DNA from 2 places in the Paenibacillus sp. PvR098 genome. Region 2 is predicted to be linked to the other one. Evidence: riboswitches for the same ligand, from Rfam matches in the RefSeq annotation. Region 2 holds a riboswitch; the other holds the start of a gene.
What was found. A riboswitch is a leader RNA that binds a small molecule or an ion and turns the genes downstream of it on or off. The one in region 2 is predicted to bind cobalamin.

Region 1 (7,701 bases), 2.2 Mb from region 2:
TGCTACATTTATTTTGGTACTTACTTGAAGGGGGATTCACCATGCATTTCATTGATTTCATACCCCGGCTGCTGAGGCGTCCGGTTTATTTCTTCTTATTATGTTCGGTGATTGTTTTCGCTTTCGGAATGGCTTCGCGGGCGGACGCCCATGCAAGCCTGGTTGAGGCTCAGCCGGCGGCAGGAAGTGAACTTGTGCAAGCGCCGGACCAGATTGTTCTTACCTTCAATGAAAGGTTGGAAAAAGAGTTATATCAATTAAGGGTGTACGACAGGAACAAACGGCTGGTAACGGAACAAAACGCCGTGCTGAATGCAAGTCAGACGGCGTTGACGCTGAACTTGCCGAGGCTTGGACAGGGGACTTATCTGGTAACGTATCATGTCATCTCGGCGGATGGTCATCCGGTGAACGGAACGTATCTGTTCGCCGTAGGCGAGAGCTTGAGCGGGCCGGCGCCGGCGTCCGGGATTGAGGCTGACATGGATCATCTTCACTATCACGACAGCGGGCCGCTGGACCGCTTCGGAGTGAAGGACGTGCTGCAGTTTGCTTCACGCATCGCTTTCTATATTACAATGCTGGGCTTTACCGGTTTGCTCTTGTGGCTCCGTTGGTTCGGTACAGGAAGTCCGATGGAGACGAAGACCCGTTTGCGGCGGAGCGCGGAGCGCTGGCAGCAGGCTTACCTTATTGTTTACATTGTGTTCATGTGGGCTCATATGGGTGATCTGATCGGTGACGGTGGAGCGGATGCGCTTCTGCGATTGTTTTCGCAGACAAACATCGGCTATGCCTGGCTTGGAGGTATCCTGCTGGCTCTGCTCTCGTTTGTTATGCTGTATCGAAACGCTCTGCTGGACTATATATGGGTTGCTGCCGTCTGGTTTGCCAAAAGCTTGCTCGGCCACGCCGCGGCCTTCCAGCCCGCTAAGGAGACGCTCACTCTGGACTTTGTGCATCTCGCCGCTTCCTCCGTTTGGATCGGGGGGCTGCTGACGCTGCTTACGCTTTGGAAAAGCGAGAGGGAGCAAGCAAGGCGGTTTTATCCGTTTTTTTCTACGGCTGCGTTGATCAGTATGTTGGTGCTGATCGTTTCGGGCGTGCTGATGACCTTCATTTTCCTGCCGGATATTCGTTATATCGTGGAAACGTCCTGGGGCAAGCTTTTGATTGTCAAAACCGTGCTGGTGCTTTTGGTAGTCGTCACCGCATCGTCGGTTCGTTATTATTATCGGAAGAACAACGAACAGCGCGTAGGGGGCTTGATTCGGACGGACGCGCTGCTGATGGCGCTTATCTTGGGAATTGTCGGCATCTTCACCTATTTACTGCCGGCTCCTGCTAATGAACCGTTGAATTGGCATGTGATGGGCGAAAAGATACACATGACGGCGCAGATCAGTCCAAACGTTCCAGGTGTGAATGATTTTACGGTGAAGGTGTGGCTGCCTGAGAAGCTCGGTAAACCAAAGCAAGTCATCATGAAGCTTCAATCGATCGACAGTCCGGAAATCGCTCCGCTGAGTGTTCCTCTGGAATATTTTGAGGATCCGAGCTTTGAGGAATCATTTGGAATGAAAAGGTACAGCTACAAGGCTCGCGGGGCCTACTTGCCATATCCCGGCCATTGGAAGCTGGAGGTTCGGGTCATGGACAGCAATGATGACGAAACGGTATATGAAAAGGAAGAAAGAGTTTTTTAATGCCTGATACGACAAAAATACACCAGCGCATAGGACTTTATGACCAAAAATTCTTCTGCGTCTATGGTTTACTTTGATAGGAACGCAAGCCGGGCTGTTCTCGATCAGGGGAGTGTTAGGTCTTCCCTATGATCAAGTGGATTGGATTGCGCTCGGGTTCATCTCGATTGCTGCCGGGCCGGTTCTTTATGTGTCTTTGAAGAAACAAGCAAATCAACTGATAACAACCTGGTATGCCATTTCGTCTTTGCTGCTGTTGGCGGAATGTACGGAGATGGCGACCCGATACTTCTATGCGGGTTGGAACGGCTGGCTTATCCACTTGGCAGATGCAGCAGGGATGACTCTGCTAACAGTCCCTTTGTTGTATTTTGCTATAGCCGATCTCCGGAATAGAGAAGATACGGAACGGCGTTTACACGATTTGGCCTTTCATGACCAGCTTACCGGACTGCCGAATCGAGAGAAATTTCAGCAGTCCCTTGAGACTTCCATTGAAGCGGCCCGATTAGCCGGAACCCAGCTGGCCGTCCTGTTTATCAATCTCGACCGGTTCAAGAATGTAAATGATACGTTCGGTCACGCCTTTGGTGATCGATTGCTCGTCGAAGCGGCGGAACGGCTGAAGAATTGATGATTTTGGCACGGGATTTTCTTCACTGAACTATTTGAAAAAATTCCCCATCGACAAGCTGAAAATCGCGCAGCAATTTGTAAGGGATATTACCGATGACCCGGATGATGCCGCGATCGTGCAGGCGATCATGGCGATGGCGCAAAGCTTGAAGCTGAATGTCATCGCGGAAGGAGTGGAGACGGAAGAACAGCTCTCGTTTCTGCTGGATGTCAAATGTAGGGAGATTCAAGGTTACATATACAGCCGACCGGTTCCGGCAGATGAGTTTCACGCTTTGCTGCAGAGGAACATGGTGGTGTAAAACAAAGCGGCCCCCGCCTTCAAGGCGATGGGGCCGTTTGGTTTGTAAAAGTTTTGGTTCGACTCAAAAACATGAATATGTATGCTTTGGATAATCGGATTACAGCTTCCAGCTTTGAGGGTGTCCGTCCCCGACGTATTCCGCCGCTCTCGCATTGGCTATAACCTGCTCTTGGCTTTTGCAGCCGGGAATGACCGCAGTAACCGCAGGGTGCTTGAGACACCACGCCAGTGCCCAAGTGGCCATGTCCATACCGGCGGGCAACTCCTTCTCCCGAATGCGCTCCACCTCTTGCAGCTTAAGGAGTGTTTGCTCAGGATCGTGCCTCTGACGGACGTCGTTCTCGGCAAACACCACACCTGGCTTGTACTTGCCGCTCAAGTATCCGCTCGCCAGAGGCACGCGCGCCAATACGCCAAGTCCCTGCCGCTCGCAAGATGGAAATACCCGATCCTCCGGCACGCGGTCCAGCCGGTTATAGACGACTTGAATGACCTCCGAGCCGACGCGTGAGGAAGCATCGGTCTGATGCAGGTTATCGTTGCTTCCGATGGACGTGCCGAGGTGGCGAATTTTACCCGCTTGCACCTGTTTGTCCAGCAGGGTCCATAAGTCGTCCTGATCAAACGCCTCATCCGTTCCCGAATGAAATTGGTATAGGTCTATGTAATCTGTTTGAAGCGCCTTCAAGGAAGCGTCCAGCTGCTCAAGCACCTCTTGAGGGGACCAGTGCTGTGTACGATCCATATGTGCGTGAAAGTGGTGTCCGAACTTGCTGGCGATCACCCAATCTTCCCGGCTTCCGCGGGAGACGTAGCTGCCGATCAGCGACTCGGACGTATGGTCTCCGTAGCATTCTGCGGTGTCGATCAGATTGATGCCGCTATCCTTCGCCTGATCAAGAATACCGTCGACTTCGGCTTGTGTGAAGGGCTTGCCCCATTCGCCTCCGAACTGCCAAGTTCCTACACCGATGACGGATACCTTCAGATTCGTTATTCCGAGCTTGCGATACTTCACCGAAATTCCTCCTTGGATGAGTGCTTTTGGATGTAATTCGAGCTGTCTAAGCTTATATCCGATTGTACAAAAATGGGTCTCGATATTCAAACCATCTATCTAGAAGGACGGTGACGATTCATTGCACGTGTAACGGTCATGTGTAATTTTCTAATTTATGACAATAATACTACTAAAACAGATTACAAAGGAGACCAGTTCATGGAATCAAGTATGAGTGTTGTTGATGTGATTTCCCGGATCCAAGACCTAAAGTCCAGCGGTCAGCCGTTAAATAAGAAAAAATTAAAGCAGTCGCATCCGGAGCTGGTGCAGAATGCGTTGTTTTACTTCCCCAGCTGGGAGCATGCTTTACAAAGCGCTGAATCAGAGTAAGCACATGTGAAATTTATCTAGACCCGCAGCAGCGTACCTGGGGTTTACAGGTATAGCCGTGGCAGAACTACGGAAAGAGCACAGCTGCTTGAATGCCCTTCGTTGTCTTATAGGGCTTCAGCCATCGGCTGTGCTTTTTTCCATTTCTTCATTTTTAGGTCGTCCTTATCAGCTTGTAAAATCTTACCCAAGACACCTCCCCTGCTACGTTGGGCATACCCTACAGAGATGGGGGAGTGGGCTGAATGTTGGCTTACTGGATTTCGAATGATTTACAAGAGAGACAGACGCTGCTTCTCGGCTTTGGAAAGCTTGCTGCAAACCAGCTGATAAGATTCCTCCAGCATATCGAATAGTTCATGGTCTTCAATCGAGCCGTCCAAAAGAACGGTATTCCAGTGGCGTTTATTCATGTGATAGCCAGGGAAGACGGAGTTCGGATGCGTTTCTCTTGTCAGCCATATGGTTTCGGGATCGGCCTTCAGGTTCACGCTGGGCTTTCCCTGATAAGAGCCGAGCAGCGCGAACATCTTATTTCCGACAAATAGTACAGGCATACCGGGATCAAACGGATATCGCAAGTCGGTGCCGGTTTTTTTTAATCCATAATCAATAAGGGTTTGATGATTCATGAGCGGTAAAACTCCTTTTTCGAGAGAGCTGCTGTTAGCATAACCTTCCCGAGGTCTCATGAAAAGTGAAAACTGATGGTGGACATTAACAGGATAACCATGCTATCATTAACTCGATTTTACCCAAAAAGCCAATAACTTCATATTTACATAGAATAGGTACCGAGTTCGTCGTGTTGACGACTCGGTTTAAAAGGGAAGTCGGTGTAAGTCCGACACGGTCCCGCCACTGTAAGCGAGAAGCTTTTCGGTTTGAACGACGCCACTGTCGGTTGTGATGGGAAGGCTGCGGAAAAGCGATGAGACGCGAGTCAGGAGACCTGCCTGTTCTGTTGCAGCCGATCCATCCGTGTTGTGATGGCAGTTGTCAACGAAGTCACCACAAGACCTACGCGGATAGGAAGGTGTACGAGAGCGGTAGAAGGCCATGCAGGCATAACGTCATTATAGAACGCAGCCGATCAGGCCATAGGAAATGCGTGATATAAGGCCGTGCTGCTGGTTCCCAATCCATTGTCGTCAAGCATCTTCCGGGAGGAGGATGCTTTTTTTGTTACCGTCAGAAATCATAGGGTTGATCCGAGGATCAGCTTTCTTATGTCCTGTTATTTTTACAAGGGGGGTTGAAGTATGAAAGGGAAATTGTCTGTGATCGGTTTCGGACCGGGCAGTTATGAGCATATGACGCAAAAAGCGAGAGACGCCATACAGGAATGCGACGTCGTGATCGGATACAACACATACGTGGATTTGGTGCGCGGTTTGTTAAACGGGCAGCAGGTGGTGCGAACGGGGATGACCGAAGAGGTGAGCAGGGCGCAGGAAGCGGTTCGTCAAGCGGAGGCTGGACACCGGGTGGCTGTCATCTCCAGTGGGGACGCCGGCGTATACGGCATGGCCGGGCTGATCTATGAGGTGCTGATGGAAAAAGGATGGCGGCGGGAACAGGGCGTAGAGGTCGAGGTTATCCCCGGCATATCGGCAATCAACTCGACGGCATCCTTATTGGGTGCGCCTATCATGCACGATGCCTGCACGATCAGTCTGAGTGACCATTTGACGCCATGGGAGCTGATTATTCGGCGTGTGGAGGCGGCAGCGCAGGCTGATTTCGTCATCGCGTTGTACAACCCGCGAAGCGGGAGACGCACAAGGCAAATCGTGGAAACGCAGCGGGTGCTGATGAAGCATCGCTCGCCGCAGACGCCGGTAGGGATCGTCAAGAGTGCTTACCGGGAGCGTGAGGACATCGTCATCACGACGCTTGAAGCGATGCTGGAGCACGATATCGGCATGCTGACGACGGTGATTATTGGCAACTCAACCACAGTCGTTTATGATGGGCTGATGGTGACGCCGCGCGGCTATCAGCGCAAGTATACACTCGGTTCGGATGTGCAGCCGCTAAAGCCGCATGAGAGGCTGCGGCAGGAGGCAGAGCCTTGGGCGCTGGAGGGACAGGAGGAGCCCGAGGAAGCGATATCGGAATATGAAGCTGAGGCGGAGTCTGAGAAACCGGTATCTGCATACGGACTGGCGCTGGAAGCTCTTCAGCTCGTCGAAGCGCACCGCTCTGGACTGGCTCAGCCTGTTACCGGCAGCTTCGACACGGTCCTATTCCGTCAAGAAGCGATCCTCGAGTTTGCTGTTAGTCCGGGTCTAGCTGAGAAGCGGTTGACCGCTCCGCAGCTTGCGCTGCTTGCGGAGATCGTGGGAGAAGAAGGGACGATGGAATATACTCCGCATCATCAGCTGATGGTACGGCTTCGAACGAATGATCCGGATACGATAACCTCTCGTCTAACGGAGGCCGGGCTGCTGCTAGCGCCGATCGGTGATGTGGCGCAGCTGAAAGCCTGCGATTTCTGCAACATGGATAAGGCCGATTCTGTGCCGTATATGACGGAGCTCCATCGCCGTTTAGGCGGCATGAGCGTGCCGAAGGAGCTGAAGATCGGCTTCAATGGCTGCGGGATGGCATGCTACGGAGCAGTGAAGGAAGACATCGGGATCGTGTATCGCAAAGAAAAGTTCGATCTGTTCCTGGGAGGCAAAACGGTCGGAAGAAATGCCCATCCGGGTCAGCCGGTCGCTGAGGGAATTGAACCGGAGCAATTGGTGGAAACGGTGGAGAGGATCGTTTCCCGTTATGCAAACGATGGACACCCGAATGAACGGTTTCATAAATTTTTTGGCCGCGTGAAGGAGCTCGAGGGCTACAGGCATCAGGATTTGCCGGTGTTTCAAATCGAGAATGCGGTTTGTGGAGATTAACTAGGCCGATAAGGCGAATAAAGAGTAAGAAAGGGGACGGAGCATGAATGCGGTATTGTTTGTAGGGCACGGCAGCAGGGATCCGGAAGGGAACGAGGAGGTCCGAGCTTTTGTAAGCTCGGTGGCGGGCACGCTTGGGGAGCCGATCGTAGAAACGTGCTTTTTGGAGTTTGAGTCGCCTACGATTGCTCAAGGCATTCAGACCTGCGTAGATCGGGGAGCGACCCGCGTTGCGGTTGTGCCGATTACGCTGTTTGCTGCGGGGCATGCGAAGCTGCATATCCCGGGTGCCATTGATGCGGCGAAGCTGAAGCATCCGGGTGTCTTGTTTGCTTACAGCCGGCCGATCGGCGTTCATGAGCTGGCGCTCGATATTTTATCTTCACGCTTGGAAGAAGCGGGGATCGATCTCGAAGAAAATGCGGAGGACACGGCGCTGCTTGTGATCGGACGGGGAAGCAGCGATGCGGATGCCAACAGCGATTTATATAAAATATCGAGGCTCCTGTGGGAGCGGCTGAAGGTGAAATGGGTGGAGACGGCCTTCATTGGTGTAACGGCTCCGCGCGCGGACGAGGGTGTGGAGCGCTGCGTGAAGCTCGGCGCGAAGCGGATTGTGATACTGCCTTATTTTCTTTTTACGGGCGTGCTAATCAAACGCTTGGAGCTAATGAAGGGTGAGTTTGCCGAGAAACATCCGGACCTGTCGTTCGTCTTGGCCGACTACTTTGGCTTCCATCCTAAGCTCAGTAAAAT
Region 2 (7,701 bases):
CCAAGAGGTTTCTTCTATTGTAGAACAAGTTAATGTAAGCTCGCAAAGCATGGTGGAAATGATGGAAGCTGTAGCTAATATTGCCGAACAATCCGCAGGCAATACACAGAACGTCGCTGCATCCGCAGAAGAACAAAATGCCTCTATGGAGGAGGTAGCATCTTCAGCGGAAGCTTTAAGTATGATGGCGCAAGAGCTGCAAGATGTTATAAGTAAATTCAAAGTGTAGAACAAACGGGAATAGGGGTGGGGTGATAAAGCGGTTGAAACCCGACGCACATCCCCCCAATGCCCAAACCGTTTGCAATTAAGGACCGTCCGGTGTTTTTTCTGTACGGTTTTTTGAATAAGTAAAAGCCGATTCCCAAGCATAGAGAAAGGGGATCGGCTTTTTTCTGTATGTTTATAACTCTTTCATAAGCTCCTTCAGCTCGGCGATGCTGCGAGGAGGGGGGCTTTCCACGCGAACTTTCGCGGGTAAACTCGACCAGACTTGCAGCAGCATGGGCGGTTCCAGACCGAGCGAAATCATCAAGTCCTCCTGTTTAAACACGTCGTAGGGTATGCCTTCCAGCAGGCATTTCCCATGATCCATCACCAGGATCCAGTCCGCCCAAGCATAGGCCAAATTCATATCGTGCGTAGCCATGACGACGGTGGTGCCGCTCTCATGAATCCGGTTTAATTCCTTCATGAGCTGCCGCTCGGACAAGCGGTCCAGATAAGCAGTCGGTTCATCCAGCAGGAGCAGCTCCGGCTCAAGGACCATCACTCCGGCAAGGGCAACCCGTTTTTTTTGGCCGAGGCTCAAGTGATGAATGGGTGTGTTGGCTACAAGCTCCAGACCCATGGACGCAAGCACATGTTGGGTACGCTGGGTAATGTCATGCTCGGGTATCCCGGCATTTCGTAGACCGTAGGAGATATCTTCGTACGGCGTACTGAGAATCAGCTGATGCTCCGGATCCTGAAACACAAGTCCAACCTGCTGCCGGAGCTTTTGGAGGTCACTCGGACGATAGGACATAGGAGAACCCTTCCAGCTCATCTCTCCGGCGGCAGGGCGGTGAATGCCGATCGCATGCAGGAACATGGTGGATTTGCCGGACCCGTTATGGCCGCAAATCGCGGTTTTCTTGCCTGCAGGCAAGCTCATCGTCAATCCTTGAAGCGCCTCATCCCCAGTTCCGGGGTAGCTGTAGCGTACATCGTGAGCCTCCATTAACGATTTCATATCATATCCCTCCAGCGAAGCCCCAGCTCGAATAGCAATAATAAGGTCACTCCGATACGGCTTTCCCATACATAACGCAAGGGCACGGGGCCCGCTTGATAAGGAGCCAGTTGAATATCTTGCGTAAATCCTCTTGCTATCAGACCATGCGATAGACTCTTAGACCGCTGCATCGTCTTGCCGAACAACCGGACGATCAGGATAGCCGTATCCTTCAGCCTGCGATCGAAGCCGGTCTGACCGCCGCGAGCCCTTTGAGCCGTATACATCTGCTGAGCCGTATCCGAGAGCACGAAGAGAAAGCGGTACATGATCAGCATCAATTCCAGCACCAACGACGGCACACGCAGTTTTTTCATCACCTGAAACAGATCGGACATTGAAGTGGTCAGCATGAGAAAGGTAATACAGGATAAACAAGCGATGATCCGGATGAGCAGGCCGAACGCTTGGTACATGCCTGCTTCCGTTACATAAGCCGTCCACTGTGCAAAGGTAAAGAGGGTGATCCCATTGGTGAGGGCCGTTACGGAATCGGTAGCTGAAAACTCGATGACAAGCGCCGGAAGACTGGCTGCATAGAAGAGGCAGGACGCCCCGATGAGCAGGCTGTACACTTTGACGGGGACCTGGGCATATTGGGTAGCCCATAGGAACATCCAGCCCATGATCAGGAGCTGAATGACGGGATGAGCTAAGTAAGACAGCACCAACAGAGAGGCTGCGAATCCGCTTTTCCACATCGGAGAAACGGACCGCAGCTTGTTCGTATAAGAGAGCGTATCGATCAGCTTAATCATAACGTTTTGGATTTGGAGGCTCTGCCCTTGAACCATCCGAACGCATAGCCGATGAAACCTGCGCCGATAGCAGCTTGCAGGGCAAACAGCATGCTTTCGGTTTCACCCGGAGGCTCCATCAGCGGGGAAAACCAGGGCTCATAAGCAGGCTGAATCTCGGTGATCATTTCTTCCGCAGCGCCGTCAGCTCCGCCAAATTCGCCGTTCACGAACAGGAGGGGAAGAACGGCCAATAATACAACGATGATCAAGATGAGAACGCTCATTTTACGGGTTATCATGGTGGTTAAGCCCCCTTCATTTTACTCTGCAGCAGTGACATTTCCTCAGAGCTGTTGGATTTCAGCCAGTTCCAGATCAGTACGGTGAGCAGTCCTTCGCTGATGGCCAAAGGGACTTGGGTAATCGCAAAGATACCTCCGAATTTAGCGAGCGAAGCGAGGAAGCCGCCGCTCTCTGCGGGAAATGCCAAAGATAATTGAATCGAGGTGACGACATAGGTAGACAGGTTAGCCAGCGCAGCCGCCGTAAAGATGGATAGCGTTTGTTTCCCTGTGGATCTCATCATCCCCCTGTATGCCGCATAACCGATCATGGGACCGGCGACAGCCATAGAGAACGCGTTGGCTCCAAGGGTGGTCAGACCGCCATGAGCAAGCAGCAAAGCTTGAAACAACAAGACAATGGATCCGAGCACGCTCATGGGCAGCGGACCGAACATGATGGCGCCAAGGCCCGTCCCGGTAGGATGCGAGCTGCTTCCTGTCACGGACGGAATTTTGAGTGCCGACAGGACGAGGATGAAGGCGCCAGCCACACCCAGCATGATTTTGAGTTCCGGCGTTTCCCTCGTAATTTTAATCAAGGCCCGGAGCCCGAGAATAAAGAACGGCACAAACACAGCCCACCAGAAGATCGCCCATCCCAGCGGAAGAAAGCCCTCCATAATATGCATGGCATAAGCGGATTGAGGTTCATTGACAGTCAGGTACAACGTAAATCCCAGGACTAATAGAAGCGTGCTTATTGCTTTTTTAGAGATCATACTTTACATATCCTCCTGTGTACGTAGTTATAGAACTCAAAAAACCAATCCTATTGGATTGGTCAGGGGTACGCATGAATAGACGACAAGATCCGTTAGCGGTGATCATCGTTTCATTATTCGTACACCATTCCTTTCCTCGAAGGCATTCGGGTGCGTAGATTAGGTAGGTCTCCTGGCTCTTGGATCGTTGTGTTCTCCCGTCTTCCCCAATGAATCATCGAGTGACATGCTGAGAGAAACTCCCCAAATACAGTGGCGGGACCGCTCGGGATTTGCACCCGATTCCCTGTTACCCTTTGCTAGTACAAAGGCACCTGATCTACTATGTATGTAATTCGTTTGTGGTAATTCATGCATATATGTATTCGCTATCAATCGTCAAATTCCTCTAAGTAACACGAATTTATTGAAATATAACACGAACGATAGGGTTTTGTCTATCTAAATCCTCCATCGGAATGCAAGATTTGGCCTGTAATCCACTGGGCATCATCCGTTGCTAGAAAAGTGATAAGCCGAGCCGCATCACGAGGCAATCCAACTCTCCCCAAAGGGGAGTGGCCTGCTAGCTCCTGCTGCAAATCCGGTGTCATCCAGCCTGTGTCGGTCGGTCCCGGATTTACAGCATTTACCGTGATCCCCTTGGACCCGACCTCTGCAGCAAATGTTCTTGTAAAGGCGTCTATAGCGCCTTTCGTCGTAGCATAAGAGATTTCGCCAACCATAGGACCCAAGGATTGACCGGAGGTCATGCTTATGATTCTGCCACCTGTGCCTTGACTAAACCTTCTTGCAAATTCGACGCTTAACATAGCTACGGCCCTAATGTTGATCGCATAGTGAGCATCTAACGATTCAGCAGTCATTGTATTCCAATCATCGTTTACAGAATAGCAAGCGTTATTCACCAGGATCGACGGCTTTCCCAGCTTTTCCTCAACTGTTTTTAGAATAAAAGGGATATTGTTTACATCGGAAAGATCAGCCATGATATGCTCACATTGTACGCCAAGCTGCACAATCTCATTACTAAGCTGGTCTTGTTCCTCGACATTACCGCCCCATGGCATGGTTTCATCGTAGTTAACCCAGTAGGTGAAGAAAATATCTGCTCCCTCGCTAGCCAGCGCTTTACATATTGCGGCACCTATTCCCGCGCTGCGGCTTGCTCCAGTTACGATGGCAATTCTGCCTTGTAATTTACGGGTGTTCATCGGATTCATCTCGTTTACACTTCCGTTTCCTAATAAAATATAAACTGCTGAAATGCTATGTTCTGGGTCTTTTCTTTTTCCACCACAAGAAGACGATGCCAATGAGTACCAACATAACTACGAGAGCTAGGGTGAAGCCTGAACCAGTGCTTGTCTGCACCATTGGAATCGGTTCTCCAAGTTGGTCTTCGTTAAATCCGGTGGCCAATCCCGTATTCCCGCAAAGCCTCGGCCGCAGTTTCCCGTCCTCCATCCCGGCAAACACAACGTACTCGTCTCCTGTCTTAAATTCCGTCCAACCGTTCTGGTTTAAGGTAAGCTTACCGCTTGGGTCACCCTTCCAAGCCTTAGCGACTTCAAAATGAAGTTTATCTCTGTTTTGCGAAACTACGGTTCCTTTAAACACCATTTGGGAAAATTCCATTTCTTCTTGGGGAGCGCGCGGCGGAGCACAAGACAGGGCAAATGCCGATTGCGAAGTAATAAAACTGAAGCATAAGAGGATTATCAAGATGAGACTTGCTTTTTTCATACGATCAACCCCAGACCTATGAATTGGTTAGCTTACCTTATAACGTAACGCTGAGGGTGAATGTTGCACAAGAGAAAAGCCGCTTAAACCCTGTTTACTTCAACATACAGGTACTAGAAGAAAATAGTACTATTTCAACATGTGAAAACCCTTTAAAATATTTATAAGGAAGAAAATGTTAGGGATGATCTTATGATGGTAATGACGGATCGTATAACGATGTTAAAAAAGCATGAAAATGATTGCTACAGCATCTGTCTGTATTTATTACAAAGTGAGAAGCTGGCTTGCGAAGCAGCAAAAAAAGCACTTTATAATTTGAGTATATGCGATTCATTTTTTGCTGCCAATCCCCAAACCGTGAGTGAACTGCTGCGTAAGGAATCGATGAGATCAGCCCTCCAAATGAAGAAGGAGCAATCCGATTTGCTGCCGCTGTAATCAATGGAGCAACATTTGCGAAAAGAGGTTATCCAAGGATGGTGGATAGCCTATTTGAGTGTGGATATCTATTTATCGTTACGAGAGCAAGAGTTTGATCAATAGGAGGGATGGAATGGACACATGTCAAACGGAAGATTGGATACTTAGATCACTTTCTCGCGGATCGATTTAGGCGGCTAGGAATTCCTTTGTACATAGGCTTGTTCATGGTGATGCCGCTGCTGATGTATGCTTACTAGTCGCCCAAGACGAAAAAGATGCTTACATAGAGTTCCCAGAAGGATAAAATGGCTTCAACATATGCCTCATTTGGTTGGAATGATTTGGTTAGTACTGGGGGTAATTCTGGCTATGCTGATGTACAGTGATGTCATGACCTTCAGATCACCGGGAGGATGGAACGCTGAAAGCTTGGTTAATTCCATCTATGAGACCTTCATGTGCACCGGCGTATGTATTGGACTCGTCTATCTGTTTCAACGTTTCTCCCAACAATCAACCTCTTTGCTCAAACAACTTTCCGCTAACAGCTACGCGGCATATTTTATTCATGTTCTGGTGGTGGTCCTGCAGTATGCTGTGGAATCTGTGGAGATTGGCGCTTATGTCCGTTTTGGCTTTGTCACATTGGTTTGATTAAAATTGGAAAGAGGGATTGATATGGCTCATTCATTAGATGCTCTAAAAAAAGACTTGATACGATCTTCACAACGCGGCTATCCGATTTTAGTCTCCGGCGCGATTTTTATGCTATTCCTGACCATTGCACCGGCTTTGTTTCCGAAGGAAACGGTTCCCCTGATTTGGCTTATCGGAATGGGCTCCATCTTCCCGCTTGGTTTAGCCATTGCCAAAATATTGGGCGTGACCATCATAACCAAAGACAATCCATTAGGAACGCTCGGCGGCGTGATGGCAGGAGTGCAGGGTTTTTATATTCCGGTTTATATTATGATTTATCAATTCTCACCGGAATGGATTCCTTTTGCAGTCGGACTTCTTGGCGGCTCGCATTTTCTTGTATATGTATGGATATATAATAGTAAAGCCTATCTGTTTTTAACGCTGGGTTCGACTCTGGCCTCCATGGTTCTAGGCGGTATGTTCTTATCTCAAGCCTATACGCTGGTGCCTCTTGCACTTTTCGTTATTTATTGTGTGACTGTATTCTGGCTCTTGCACGAAAATAAAAAAGATGGTCCAGGTTGTTCGCAAACAGGGGCCTAACATGTCTATAACCGCGAACTAGAGAAGCATTATACGTTGTGAATTGGGACCAGCGCGGGAGCGGGAAATCGTATAGTCCGCTTATTCCTTCCGACTCGATGACTGTCGATCAACTCATTTCGGATGCGCATGATCTCACTCAGCATTTACTCAGGGTATTAGGCAAACATAAGCTGTATATCATGGGTCATTCGATGGGGGCCCTGCTTGGTATGCTGTATGTCCATAGATATCCAAAATTTGTAAAATCATATGTTGGCGTCAATCAGCCGGTCAACCGGAAAGCCGAAGAAGAGATGTCGTATGCCTTTATCATGCAAATGACGAAGGACAAAGGTTTGGTGAAGGCTGTTCAAGACCTCGAACGGATCGGCAGCCCTGAGGGAAGCTACCGTTCGCTGGATGATTTGGTTGTCCAGAGAACTTGGCTTACCAAACTCGGGGGAGGCGATTAAAAGCCCCGAGGAAAAAAATGATCATTTTCGAACAATCCGGACATTTCACTTGCTTTGAAGAACCGAAGCGATTCAATGAGCTGATGATTCAAATGCTTGAGGAAGAGCTGAATTGATGGGCTGCAGCTAAAAAATATTTATGCGAAGGCAGGTTGATTAGCCGTCAGTATTCCAGTGCTAGGGAAGCTTTCAGATCGTTTCGGTCGGAAACACAACACACCTTCATGTTTGGTATTGTTATGTTCGCCGGGGGTTCCATCTTTGCTGTTGTGGCACCCGATTTTACGGTTTTTCTGATCGGCAGAGCCGCTCAAGGCAAACAATCGCATTTTAATCTGGAGACGCCGTTCGATGCCAGTCTTTACTCGATCATGGGAATTACGATTGTTATCGTCACAGTTACGGCCATTATCCTTTTGATTTATCTCCTGGTAACTCGGCTGAATCTTGCCCCGCATCTTGCGTTAGCCCTGCGAATGGGGTTGTTCATCTCGATTATCGGTTCGGTCATTGGAGGATACATGGCGGGAAATAATCGGCATACGGTGGGGGGGCAAGACGGAGGCGAAGGATTATTTTTTCTGAACTGGAGCACGCTTTTGGGAGATTTACGCGTCCCGCATTTTTTCGGATTGCATGCCCTGCAGTTGATTCCATTAATCACGTATCTTGTGACCTTGCGGGTAAAGAGTCCGTCGCGAAAGCTGTGGATCTCTTGGATTGTTTCTCTTCTTTATTTGGGTTTTG

Region 1: another riboswitch for cobalamin. It lies ahead of cobJ (precorrin-3B C(17)-methyltransferase); the one in region 2 lies ahead of JOE45_RS10780 (energy-coupling factor ABC transporter permease).

What each region holds. Positions count from the first base shown of each region.
Region 1 covers NZ_JAFIBU010000001.1:4,355,328-4,363,028, forward strand. Annotated here, with positions in the region: gene JOE45_RS21625 (copper resistance CopC/CopD family protein) at 42-1,706, shown strand; gene JOE45_RS24305 (diguanylate cyclase domain-containing protein) at 2,047-2,340, shown strand; partial or broken gene JOE45_RS21635 (EAL domain-containing protein) at 2,336-2,644, shown strand; gene JOE45_RS21640 (aldo/keto reductase) at 2,744-3,664, opposite strand; gene JOE45_RS21645 (hypothetical protein) at 3,866-4,039, shown strand; gene JOE45_RS21650 (MmcQ/YjbR family DNA-binding protein) at 4,312-4,671, opposite strand; cobalamin riboswitch at 4,812-5,013, shown strand; gene cobJ (precorrin-3B C(17)-methyltransferase) at 5,302-6,945, shown strand; gene JOE45_RS21660 (sirohydrochlorin chelatase) at 6,989-7,701, shown strand, end outside.
Region 2 covers NZ_JAFIBU010000001.1:2,149,005-2,156,705, reverse strand. Annotated here, with positions in the region: gene JOE45_RS10800 (methyl-accepting chemotaxis protein) at 1-229, shown strand, start outside; gene JOE45_RS10795 (energy-coupling factor ABC transporter ATP-binding protein) at 404-1,234, opposite strand; gene cbiQ (cobalt ECF transporter T component CbiQ) at 1,231-2,070, opposite strand; gene JOE45_RS10785 (energy-coupling factor ABC transporter substrate-binding protein) at 2,031-2,315, opposite strand; gene JOE45_RS10780 (energy-coupling factor ABC transporter permease) at 2,321-3,079, opposite strand; cobalamin riboswitch at 3,228-3,415, opposite strand; gene JOE45_RS10775 (SDR family oxidoreductase) at 3,520-4,305, opposite strand; gene JOE45_RS10770 (hypothetical protein) at 4,352-4,828, opposite strand; gene JOE45_RS10765 (hypothetical protein) at 5,021-5,269, shown strand; gene JOE45_RS23845 (hypothetical protein) at 5,380-5,511, shown strand; gene JOE45_RS10760 (hypothetical protein) at 5,624-5,908, shown strand; gene JOE45_RS10755 (DUF7010 family protein) at 5,915-6,499, shown strand; gene JOE45_RS10750 (alpha/beta fold hydrolase) at 6,538-6,954, shown strand; gene JOE45_RS10745 (hypothetical protein) at 7,179-7,701, shown strand, end outside.